DNA from 4 places in the Exiguobacterium sp. SL-10 genome. Region 4 is predicted to be linked to each of the others. Evidence: predicted binding sites of a transcription regulator. Region 4 holds the regulator's gene; each other region holds the start of a gene.

Region 1 (3,140 bases), on a different contig from region 4:
ATCATGTCTGGTTGGAAGTGACGCATCGCTTCGGCACCACGCATGACCGTCTCAACCGATGGGTCTGGCTCGACTTGGTCGAAGATGCGGTACTCGACACCAGCCGGCAAGTTTTTGACGACTTTATCGGCAAATCCGAGTTTGACCATCATTTCGTCCGTGACGATCATCGCCCGTTTTTTCGATGTGAGCGATTGAAGGTATTGGACCGAGTTTTTCTCAAAGTAAATCTTTTCAGGGACTTTAAACCATTGCATGTTCACGCGACGTCTCGCCACCTTTTTCACGTTGAGTAGATGTTTCGCCGTCACGTTCTCAGAGACGGAGTTTTTACCGTACGACCCACAACCGAGTGTGAGTGATGGTGTCATTTCGTTATAGAGGTCACCGATTCCGCCGTGTGCCGTTGGCGAGTTGACGATGATCCGGCAAGCTTTCATCCGGAGTCCGAATGCGAGAATCGCGTCGTCATCTGTCGAGTGAATCGCAGCTGTATGTCCGAGACCGCCGATTTCAAGCATCTTCTCAGCGATGGCGAATCCTTCTTCACGTGATTGAACTTTATAAGCTCCGAGCACCGGGCTGAGTTTCTCATGTGAGAGCAACTCCGTCGCACCGACCGTCTCGAGTTCGGCAATCAAGATTTTCGTATCGGCTGGAACTGTAAGTCCAGCTTTCTCAGCAATCCAGGCTGCCGGCTTCCCGACGATTTCAGGGTTGACCGCACACGTGTCTGTTTTAATGACGAGTGTCTCGAGTTTTGCTTTCTCTTCTGGTGAGCAGAAGTAGCAACCGAGCGCCGTCATTTCGGCTTTCACTTCTTCGTAAACTTCTTGGTCGACGATAATCGCTTGTTCAGATGCACAGATCATCCCGTTATCGAACGTTTTCGACAAGATGACGTCCGAGATGGCACGTTTTACTTTTGCTGTCTTGTCGATGTAGGCTGGGACGTTACCAGGACCGACACCGAGGGCCGGTTTACCAGTCGAATAGGCTGATTTGACCATCGCCGCACCGCCTGTTGCGAGGACCATAGCGACTCCTGGGTGGTTCATCAGTGCTTTCGTTGCGTCGAGTGACGGTTTTTCAACCCATTGGATTAAATGTTCCGGTGCACCGGCTTCGATGGCTGCGTCACGAAGGATGCGGGCCGCTTCACTTGAACACTGTTGTGCCGACGGGTGGAAACCGAAGATGATCGGGTTACGTGTTTTGATGGCGATGATCGCTTTGAACATCGTCGTTGATGTCGGGTTTGTGACCGGTGTGACCCCGGCGACGACACCGACCGGCTCGGCGATGTATGTGATACCGTTCTGCTCATCATCTTCGATGACACCGACCGTCTTCTCACCACGAAGTGAGTTATAAATATATTCTGTCGCGAAGATGTTTTTGATCATCTTATCTTCAAATACACCACGACCTGTTTCTTCATATGCATGTTTTGCAAGTGCAACGTGCTGCTCGAGTCCTGCGAGCGCCATCGCTTGAACGATTGCATCGATTTTCTCTTGATCAAACGTCATTAATGTCTCGAGCGCCGTGTGTGCTCGTGTGACGAGCGTGTCGACCATCTGTTCTGCTGATGTTTCCACTACTGCTTTCTCTTTAACTGCCATGTTAGGTTCCTCCTCATGAATGAGAGCTTATACTGCTGACTTGATGGGAAGCACTGGGTACGAGCCGTTCGTTTGATAAGAGTTTGTGCTTTCCTTCACATTCATAGAATACAACGTTTTCGGTCATTTGTGCGTGACAACAATGTGAACTCTTTCACAATATTTTTTTGAAGAATGAGGATAGGTCTTGCTTTTTGATTAGACGCTCAGTAAAATCGTATGCGTTTTCATGAAAATATGTCGCCCTCTCTATGTAAACGCTTACATTATATATGACGAGCCAATGTCGTTTCTCTTGTGCAATTTGTCACTCGAAATGGATTGGTCGTCCACCCGGCCCTCGGTCGTGTATAATGAGGAAAGAACCTAATTAGGAAGTGACTGACTATGCCGAGACAAGACGCAGCCGATCAGTTCGTAAAACTGATCCCATTAATCCGCAGGAAGTTGTTACGCCGTTCCGACCTCCCGCAAATCCCAAACTTGAACTTTTCCCACTTTCATCTGCTCATGTTGATTGAAGATGAAGGCGCCGTGACGAACGGACACATCAGCGAGACGCTTTCGATCGCCCCGCCGAACGTGACGCCGCTCATCACGAAGCTCGTCGATGAGGGGTACATCACCCGCGTGCCGGACGAACGCGACCGTCGTGTCATCTGGAACCAGTTGACAGACAAAGGTGAGCTTGTTCTTCGCGAGCGTCGCGACTCGTTTCGACGCTTGTTCGAGGACCGCCTCGCTTTTTTAGACGAGGAAGAGACGGATCGATTGATTGACAGCTTGAAGACATTGACGGAGATCGTCGAGAAGATGGACAAGAGCGAGGGATGATTTTTGCTCGTCAACATCCACGTCTTCTTATATAATCGAGGATGAATCAATCGAACAATGGAAAGAGAGATGACATGTAATGGGTCGTAAATGGAACAACATTAAAGAGAAAAAAGCGTCAAAAGACGCCAATACGAGTCGCATCTATGCGAAGTTCGGCCGTGAAATCTACGTAGTCGCCCGTCAAGGGGAACCAGATCCAGAATCAAACCAAGCGCTCAAGTTCGTCGTCGAACGAGCGAAGACGTACAACGTCCCGCGCGCCATCATCGACCGCGCCATCGACAAAGCGAAGGGCGGCGACGAAGAGAACTTCGACGAGCTCCGCTATGAAGGGTTCGGACCGAACGGCTCGATGCTCATCGTGGACACGCTCACGAACAACGTCAACCGGACGGCGTCTGAAGTCCGCGCCGCTTTCGGTAAAAACGGCGGCAACATGGGTGTCAGCGGGTCGGTCGCTTACATGTTCGACGCGACGGCCGTCATCGGTGTCAACGGCATGTCTGCTGACGACGTACTCGAACTCATGATGGAGCATGACCTCGACGTCCGTGATGTCATCGAAGAAGATGAGACGGTGATCGTCTATGCGGAACCAGAAGCGTTCCATGCCGTCCAGACTGCCTTCAAAGCAGCAGGCATCGAGACGTTTGAAGTCGCCGAGTTGACGATGCTGCC
Region 2 (3,140 bases), on a different contig from region 4:
CGATTACACCTGCTAACAAATATATCGTGACGAAGCGGGGCGAGCCGTACATCCGTTCGACGAGTGGACCGAGCGACCAGAGCGCGAACATATTGATCGCGAAATGGAACCACCCAATATGAAGAAACATTGGTGTGACCAGGCGCCACCACTCCCCTGCGTCGATGAGCGGATTGACTTTCGCCCCAAAGCGAATGAGCGTATTCGGATCGAGCGTCGAACCAATCGATTCGGCAAACCACATGACTAAGAACGTCACGAGCATAAGGCCATAGACGAACTGTGGTTTCCCAAAGGCGAACCGTTGCTTCAGTTCGTTCTTCCGCTGTTGGTCGAGGGCGACGGCACGTGGTCGATACGATATTTCTGCTTCTGCGCATGGCCTCATCTCGAGTTTCACTTTCGCTGCAATCGGGAACTTGAGCGACGATAGCCGCTCTTCATCGACGAGCGGGTCGCCGTATATGTGGACGTTCAGCTTCTCACGACCGATGCGGGCCAAACGAAACGAGTTCATGGCCGCCTCGATGTCTATGGCGACATGGTTCGCCCACGCCTGATCCGTCCGTATATAGAGGTGATAGACGTCCCCCGCTTTCGTGTCGAACAATAAAAGTGCGCGCGAAGGTTCTAAGACGCCCTCAATTCGGCCTCCTGCTTCGACTTCACGATACACATCCTCCCAAAAACAAGCCGGTTCAGTCATCAATGGTCACCTCCTTCTTTATTTTCATTTTAAAGCAATATACCGTTGCCGACAAAAGAGAGCCTCTATCTAACGTGTCAAGAAAAGCGGGATGACCAAAAAACCGTAGCGGCAAGAGCCGGCTACGGTCATGAGCGAACGACAAGTCGTTCTTATAAGACAGGTTGCATCGTTTTCAACAACACTTCTGCTGAATGATGCATCTTCTGTTTCTCTTCTTCTGACAACTCGATCTCCACGACTTGACGGACACCTTGACGGTTAATAATCGCCGGTACACCGATGTGGATGTCGTTCAAGCCGTATTCACCATCTAAGTGTGCGCCGACCGTCAACAATGTGTTCTCGTTGCGGAGCACGGCTTTAACGAGACGGAGCAGACCGAGACCGATGGCGTAGTATGTCGCGCCTTTGCGCTCGATGATATGGTAAGCCGCGTCACGGACGTTGACGTAAATATCTTCGAGGTCTTCCCATGTGTACTCGTCGTTCTCTTCAAGCAATTGTTCAACCGATTTCCCGTAAATACGGGCGTTGCTCCAGGCCGCGAACTCGGTGTCACCATGCTCACCCATGATGTAGGCATGGCAGTTACGTGGATCGACGTTAAAGTAATCTCCGAGCATATAACGAAGACGTGACGTATCAAGCACCGTTCCTGAACCGAAGACACGGTGTTTCGGTAGACCTGAGTATTTCCAAGCCAAGTGTGTCATGATGTCGACCGGGTTCGATGCGATGATGATGATGCCGTCGAAACCAGACGCCATGATGTCCCCGATCATCGATTTCATGATTTTCGCGTTCTTCTCGACGAGATCAAGCCGTGTTTCACCTGGTTTTTGCGGAGCTCCAGCAGTGATGACGACGATATCTGCTGCACCACAGTCCGTGTACTCCCCTGCCCATACCCGCATCGGTGATGAGGCGAATGAGACCCCATGGTTCAAATCCATTGCTTCCCCTTCGGCTTTTGCTTTGTTGATATCGATAATGACGAGTTCCTCACAAAGACTAGCTGTCGTCAACTGGTACGCAAAGCTAGCACCGACCGCTCCGGCCCCGACAAGCGCGACGCGTGTTACTTTTGCATGATTTAATGTTTCCATATTGATTCTCCACCCTTCGAACAATCTGTTTCATGTTTTTGTTTTGTCTGTTACATAAAGATTGTAACATCATTCACAAACACTCACTACTAAGGAAACCGTTTTCACTTTGGCAATATTGTGACAATATTCACATTCATTTGAAACATCTTCACTGACTGTACTACCCTCATCGCAGCAAGAGGAAACTAATCGCCGCGGCCGAGGCAATCGCCAATATATTGACGGCATCATTGCCAAGAAAGCGCCAGCCTGACACGTATGACGTCGGCTCGTGATGATGGACTTTCTTCTCGGTCAGCTTGCCACACACTTGGCATCGAAACTTGCGTTGGACCGTCGCGCCAAGGAGTGTATCGACGACGCTCCCTGTCAGGCCGAGTGCAATCAACAATCCGGCGAACGCCAAGCTGATATCGATGAACGGTAGCGACGCGCCGATGATCAACGTCGCCCCAGCAATCGACATGAACGTCCCGAACAAAGACACCCCACCGCTCGTTCCCGGCTCGACTTCACGGAACGTCAAGACGGAGCGTGGTTTTTGTTTGGCGAGGACTCCAAACTCAGAGCCCCACGTATCGCTCGTCGCTGCCGCAATCGAAGCGATATACGCGAACAGCCAGGCATCGCTCGGAACAAGAATCATACCGAGCGCTGTCGCCATTCCGACGCCACCGTTGGCGAGAACTTGCACAAAGTCACGAGGGCCAGATTTCTCAACAATCTCATCGACCGGTTCTTTGTCGCGAGAACGGTATTTCGAGGCGAGCGATGATGTTGAAAAGAAGACACCGAGTAAATAGAGCCCGAACCAACCAAAGCCGTACCCGATGACCGTACCCGTCACGACCGTCAAGACGGCACCGGAGCGGGTCAAGGAACGCAGACGATAGCCGGCAAAAGCTACCAGGCAAGTTACAAGGAAGATTGCGAGCATAGAATCGTTTCCCTTTCCGTCACGATAAATTCGACAGGAATGTCGTGTGGCTCGATCGGAACCTCATCGAGCAGTTGGACATCATAGGCCAACGAGACGGTGACGCCTTCGTACGACGCTAAAAAACGATCGTAATAGCCACCACCCCAACCAATCCGATACCCGGACCGTTCAAAGACGCGTCCCGGGACAATACATACATCGATTGCCCGCGTCGTCGCGGACGTCGTCGGTTCTAAAATACCCATGACACCCGGCTCAAGGTCTTCGAACGAATGAATTTCATGGAACGTGAGTCCCTGTTTCGTAACTTTCGGCACGAACACCGATTTTCCTGCTTTCCATGCTGAACGGATGAGCGGGAGGGTATCGATTTCCAAATCGA
Region 3 (3,140 bases), on a different contig from region 4:
GTTTGCCAAGTGGTGATTTCCCGTCGACGTTGGCGTTCTCTTGTACGAGATCTTGATCTGGGAGAACACAGACATCTTCATAAAGCTGGAGCATATTCACTCCGCATCACCTCACTATATATTGATTATAAAAGAGTTTTTAACTCTCTTATGTTCTATATATAGATTATGTCACGTTTCACCGTTAAAATGCGAAGTCGAAATTGTGAGCGTTGACTGTGAGATATTCGCAAAAACAGTCGAGCCCTAGTTTGGGACTCGACTGTTCCTTGAGATAAACCTACTCACCATTATTTGGCCGGTTTCACAATTTTTAATTCAACTTCTTCCTTTTCTTCTGTTTCCTGAGCTTCCCGCAATCCTTTCGCGTTCAACCACGTATAGATCGCACCCATGAACAAGGCGCCGCCGATGATATTCCCGAACGTAGCCGGAATCAAGTTGTGAATCGCGCCTGCAAAGCTGATCGCCTCAGGGTGTGGGACGACGAGTGTGAGCGCGAACAAGACGAAGTTGGCGATGACGTGATCAAAACCAGACGCGAAGAAGACGGCAACGAGGAAAATCATCGAGAAGATTTGCGCGAACTCATTTTTCATCTGTTTTGGTAAGAAGATGGCGAGACAAACCATCCAGTTACAGAAGATGGCACGGAAGAAAATCTCGACCGTCGTATGGTGCATCTTGCTTTCGACGACCGCGAACAACCAGTTGTTCATCCCTAGTTCTTGGATGACACCGGTCGGAGCGAGCAACAAAGCGAACAAGATGCCGCCGAGGGCGTTCCCGACAAAACAGAGCAACCAGACGAGCATCGTGTCGCTGAGCGTCGTATAGCCGCGCAACGTCGACGTCGTGAAATACATCGTGTTCCCTGTGAACAACTCGGCTCCGCCGTAGATGATCATGACGAGGGCGATTCCGAAAGAGAACCCACCAATAAGTGTTGTGAACGGGGAGTCGATCAAATACATCCCGTTGACGACTTTCAATGTGAAAATTGAAGCGAATCCGATAAAGATCCCCGCGAGCATTGCCCGTAAAAAGTATTCCATTGGTCGATAATGAATCATTTGCGAAGAAGCCTGCGCTTTTTTCCGCAACGATTCGAGTGCATGGATTTCCATTGATGCCATGTCACAAACCCTTCTTTCTGTTTGAATGAAACCATTATAATAAGAACAAATATGTGAAATCATTAACAATATAAGCCCGAATCGATTAAATTGCAATCGTCCCTTCCATATGTTGATACATTTTTCACATCGTAATCGTTTACATTTGTCGGATTTGTGACCACAAAAAAACGACCCTTCGCAAAGGGTCGTTCAAAACGATTATTCTTTGTTTTCAGAGGCTTCTTCAGACTCTTCAGCTGACTGTTCTGACGCAGTAGCTTCGCCTTCTGTCGCTTCTTCCTCTTCTTCGACCGCAACCGGTTCATTCACCGATGCGATTTGAAGATCACCTTCAGATACGATTTCGTAATCTTTGTTCGCTGGAATGTCGGCCACTGTGAGCGAGTCACCGATGCCGAGTTCAGAAACATCAAGTTCGATGCGCTCCGGAATGTTGGCTGGTGTCGCTGAGACCGTTACTTTGTAGAGCGTCTGCGCCAAGTAGCCGCCTTCTTTAGCACCTTTTGCATCGCCGACGAGCGTGACGTCCGCTTCGACTTCTGTCGCTTCGTCCATCTTCACTGCCATAAATTCGACGTGCTTGTATTCGTTCGTAAACGGGTCGACTTCTGTCCCGTGAACGAGCGTGTTCACTTTTTTACCATCGATATTGAGTTCGATCAAAGCATTGTCGCCGTGTTCACGAAGAATTTTACGTAGTGCCATCTCTTCGAATGCGACCGGTGTGCTTTCAACTTTGTAGCCGTAAACGACACCTAACACTTTTCCTTCTTTACGTAAGTTTGCCCGGACCGAACGTGGTCGTAATTCTCGTTTCGTTACTTTAAGCGTGTCTGCCATAATCTTTTCCCCCTACTGGTTTATCGATCATGTCTACATCTTGAGGGTGAGGCAGTGAAAAAGCCACCTCTCAACCTCGATGTGTTGAGTGACATGTGTATATTGTTCCCAGAGGCACCTATCCATAAACGTAACAGGAGATTAAAAAAAGATTACAGGCATGTCACATGACGCGTTTGAAGAGCTTTTCAAGTTCATATGTGCTCCACTTCACCAAAATCGGACGACCGTGCGGGCACGTGTATGGAGACGTCGTCCGATTGAGATCGTGTAGCAATTGTCGCATCATGTCGTGGTTGAGTGGATGGTTCGCTTTGATAGATCGTTTGCACGCCATTAAAATCGAGGCGTCTTCTCGATATTTGGCAATGTCAATGGCGCGATCCCGAATCGCCATCTCGATCAAATCACGGACCGTCCCTTCTAAATCGTGTTGCGGATACCATGTCGGGATCTCCCGGACGAGGAACGTGTTGCCGCCGAACGGCTCCAACTCGAGGCCTGCTTCTTTTAAGAGCGGAGAGACTTCCTCGATGGCGAGCGTCTCTTCTTGCGTGAACTCGAGCGTGAGCGGCAGTAACAACAATTGATACTCCTTGTCCGGATTACCGAGCTGTTCATAGAACAATTCGTATTTGATCCGTTCCTGGGCCGCGTGTTGGTCGATCACATACATCCCATCCTCGGCTCCACAGACGATATAACTTGCGTGCAATTGACCGATGACGTCAAGCTGTGGAAGTCGCTCTCCCGCTGTCTCGATTTCCTCCGATTCGACGATTGGAGCTGTCGGTTCAGTCTTCTCGTTAATGAGCGGGGTCGGCGACCAACGACTCGGTGACGTGACCGGTTCACGCGGAATCGGATAGTTCCACGTTGGCGGTTCATCCGCGACGGAGTTGCGTTCGACCATAACAGGGGTGCGTTCGACCGTGAAATCAAGTCGTTCTTGTTCGGTCCGGGGCGCCGGTCGTTCTTTCGGTTTGACCGACGGGATCAAACGTTGTTCCCGGAGCGTCAGTTGGACCGTCTCACGAATCAATTGGCATAACTCTTTCTCTTTCGAGAGCCGCACTTCTCGTTTCGTCGGGTGAACATTCACGTCAATCAGCATCGGGTCCATGTTCACCTCAAGGACGGCAATCGGATAACGTCCGATCG
Region 4 (3,140 bases):
CTGATTCGCCGCGCTGTAGCTGGAAGCGAAGATGTTGGGCAATCGGCTCCTCATAGCCGATGGCGAGGTCACTGCCGCTCAACACGTCGTTCCCGCTTTGGCGTTTGATCGAGAAGGAGAGGACGGCACTGCGCTCGTCACCGTCCGGCGCTTCCATCCGGTCGACTTTCTCGAGACGCTTGCGGACACTCTGCGCCCGTTTCGTCGTCGTCGCCCGGGCGATGTTGCGTTGGATGAAGTCCTGCATCTTGGCGATTTCTTCTTGTTGCGACTCGAACTGCTTCTTCTCTTGTTCGTAGATGGCGGCTTTCTGTTCGAGGTACTTCGTATAGTTCCCGACGAAGCGGCGGCTTCGATGGCGTGACAGCTCATAGACGACCGAGACGACGCGGTCGAGGAAGTAGCGGTCGTGGGAGACGATAAGAACGGCGCCTTTATAGCCGCTCAAATACTTCTCGAGCCAACCGAGCGTCTCGATGTCCAAATGGTTCGTCGGCTCATCTAAGATGAGCAGGTCAGGACTTTGGAGCAGCATCTTCGCGAGTGCGAGACGTGTCCGTTGTCCGCCGGAGAGCGTATCGATGCGGCGTTCGAAGTCGTCCGGATAGAAACGCATCCCGTGAAGGACGGAGCGGATCGTCGCCTCATATTGATAACCACCGCGGTCTTTAAACGTATGCTGTTCTTCATCGTAAGACGACAGGAGGCGCTCATAAGCGGCCGGGTCGTTCAAGATGCGCTCCGAACCCATGTCTTGTTCCATGCGGCGCAGCGTTTTTTCTTGTTCGATCAAATCAGTGAAGACGGTCAGCATCTCATTCCACATCGTCTCATTCGACTCTAACCCTGAGTCTTGGGCGAGATAGCCGATGGTGACATCTTTTGGCTTCATGATATCGCCTGAGTCGTAATTGTATTCCCCGGCGATGACTTTGAGCAGTGTCGACTTACCGGCGCCGTTGCGGCCGACGAGGGCGACGCGTTCGCCTTCTTGAATTTCTAGTTTGACGTTCTCTAAAATCGGCTCGACGCCGAATGATTTCGATAAGTTATTGACTTGCAGTAGGATCAAATGAAAAAACCCCTTTCTCTCTATTTAGTATACTTTATTTCTTCCCCATTTCAGGTATATTCATTGAGTGGTCATGTGAATTCGTTTACAATCAAGGTGTATGACATTAGATTCGTTTGAAACGCGTCGTAAAAAGGAGGCTCTTTCCGTTGAGTCAAAACGAACCAAAGATTCCGCAAGCGACAGCCAAACGGTTGCCACTATACTATCGGTTTATCCAAAGCCTACATTCGTCAGGAAAACAGCGTGTCTCTTCTGCTGAACTGAGCGAGGCGGTCAAGGTCGATTCGGCCACGATCCGTCGCGATTTCTCGTACTTCGGTGCGCTCGGTAAAAAGGGATATGGCTATAACGTACAGTATCTGTTAGACTTTTTCCGTAAGACACTGAATCAGGACGAGATTACGAACGTCGCCTTGGTCGGGGTTGGTCATCTCGGGACAGCTTTCGTCAACTATAACTTCCTTAAAAACAATAACACACATATCGTCGTCGGGTTCGACGCAGACGAGACAAAAGTCGGCACGACGATGTCCGGTGTCCCGATTCATCACGTCGATGAGATGGAACAGATCATGAAGCAAAACAAGATTGACGTCGCCATTTTGACGGTGCCGTCTGCCTATGCACAGCCTGTCGCGGATGACTTGGTCCGCTTCGGCATCAAAGGCATCTTGAACTTCACGCCGGCCAGGCTTACTGTGCCGGATACGGTCCGCGTCCATCATATCGACTTGTCGATCGAACTCCAGTCGCTCATTTACTTTATGCAACACTATCCATCTGCTGAGGGGGTCCATCAATAATGGAATTACTATCATCGTTGCTCGTCGTCGGTATTCCTGGGGGAGCAAGTATCTTCATTATCGCCATCGTCGCGCTCATCATCTTCGGGCCGAAGAAATTGCCTGAATTCGGACGCGCCGCCGGACAGACGCTCCGTGAGTTCAAAAATGCCACGAGTGGTATGATGAACGAACATGACGAGAAAGACAAGAAAGAAATTGAGAAGAAAGAGCAGTAAACGATGAGCCATCAACCTGATCAAGAACGGGCACTGTCCGACCACTTGACAGAGCTGCGGAGACGACTGATGCTGTCGGCATTTGTCGTCTTTGCCTTCTTTTTGATCGCTTTGCCGAGTGTCAAATACGTGCTCGCTTATCTGCAGGCGGACCTCGTCGAACGAGGACTCGAGTTGAACGCCTTTGGGGTCGCGGACCCGCTCATGATTTATTTGAACTTGGCGCTCGTCATCGGTCTCGTCGCGGCTGGTCCGTTTCTACTGTATCAACTGTGGGCGTTTGTCGCACCTGGTCTGCATCCGAACGAGCGGAAAGCGACGCTTGCTTACATTCCAATCATTTCGGTTTTATTCCTCTTCGGTTTGGCGTTCGCCTATTATTGGTTGTTCCCGCTCGTCCTCGATATCTCGACGGACCTCGGGCAAGACCTCGGTCTGACACAAATCATCGGGGCGTCGAACTACTTCACATTCTTGTTGCAACTGACCATCCCATTCGGACTGTTATTCCAGTTACCGGTCGTGACGATGTTTTTGACGCGCATCGGTGTCGTGACGCCGTATTTCCTCTCGAAAATCCGGAAGTACGCCTACTTCGCCTTGTTCGTCGTCGCAGCGTTTATCACGCCGCCGGATTTGACGTCGCACCTCATGGTGTCACTGCCGCTCTTCTTCTTGTACGAGATCAGCTTGTCGATCTCACGCGTGACGTACCGGGGTGTGCTTCGACGTGAGAAAGAGGCGCAAGTGAAAGAACAGATGGATTTGATGAAACAGATGAATGAGAAGTGAACACTACGTCGTGCGACGTGGTGTTTTTTTGTGATTTTAGGGCTATTCAATTTTAAGAAAACGACTTAAAATTAGGAGGGTTAAATCAAAAAATGGATTATTTTTGAAAGTTATGCATTCATAAACAGAAATGAGGAGAGTAATGAAGAAATGGTTATGGAGCATGCTCGTGGTGCTCGTCATGATGGTAGCACCGGGAGTCGAAGTCCGAGCAGAGGATTATGCCAAACCGGAAAGTATTCCGTCAGGAGA

Evidence for each region. The regulator Rex, encoded in region 4, represses fermentation and respiration genes when NADH is low (regulators of the CRP and FNR family bind a similar motif). The targets are predictions, from matches to a motif close to TTGTGAAATATTTCACAA.
Region 1: the regulator Rex is predicted to act here: its motif matches at 1,768-1,785, upstream of adhE (bifunctional acetaldehyde-CoA/alcohol dehydrogenase).
Region 2: the regulator Rex is predicted to act here: its motif matches at 1,934-1,951, upstream of EVJ33_RS09780 (L-lactate dehydrogenase).
Region 3: the regulator Rex is predicted to act here: its motif matches at 1,188-1,205, upstream of EVJ33_RS02665 (formate/nitrite transporter family protein).

The regions. Positions count from the first base shown of each region.
Region 1 covers NZ_SJUP01000001.1:567,128-570,267, reverse strand. Annotated here, with positions in the region: gene adhE (bifunctional acetaldehyde-CoA/alcohol dehydrogenase) at 1-1,625, opposite strand, end outside; gene EVJ33_RS02875 (MarR family winged helix-turn-helix transcriptional regulator) at 2,013-2,459, shown strand; gene EVJ33_RS02870 (YebC/PmpR family DNA-binding transcriptional regulator) at 2,539-3,140, shown strand, end outside.
Region 2 covers NZ_SJUP01000007.1:115,049-118,188, forward strand. Annotated here, with positions in the region: gene EVJ33_RS09775 (rhomboid family intramembrane serine protease) at 1-706, opposite strand, end outside; gene EVJ33_RS09780 (L-lactate dehydrogenase) at 859-1,815, opposite strand; gene EVJ33_RS09785 (DUF92 domain-containing protein) at 1,985-2,755, opposite strand; gene EVJ33_RS09790 (5-formyltetrahydrofolate cyclo-ligase) at 2,734-3,140, opposite strand, start outside.
Region 3 covers NZ_SJUP01000001.1:520,962-524,101, reverse strand. Annotated here, with positions in the region: gene EVJ33_RS02670 (anaerobic ribonucleoside triphosphate reductase) at 1-94, opposite strand, end outside; gene EVJ33_RS02665 (formate/nitrite transporter family protein) at 291-1,127, opposite strand; gene EVJ33_RS02660 (50S ribosomal protein L25/general stress protein Ctc) at 1,338-1,979, opposite strand; gene mutL (DNA mismatch repair endonuclease MutL) at 2,143-3,140, opposite strand, start outside.
Region 4 covers NZ_SJUP01000008.1:9,098-12,237, forward strand. Annotated here, with positions in the region: gene EVJ33_RS10000 (ABC-F family ATP-binding cassette domain-containing protein) at 1-1,072, opposite strand, end outside; gene EVJ33_RS10005 (redox-sensing transcriptional repressor Rex) at 1,222-1,878, shown strand; gene EVJ33_RS10010 (twin-arginine translocase TatA/TatE family subunit) at 1,878-2,096, shown strand; gene tatC (twin-arginine translocase subunit TatC) at 2,100-2,888, shown strand; gene EVJ33_RS10020 (hypothetical protein) at 3,031-3,140, shown strand, end outside.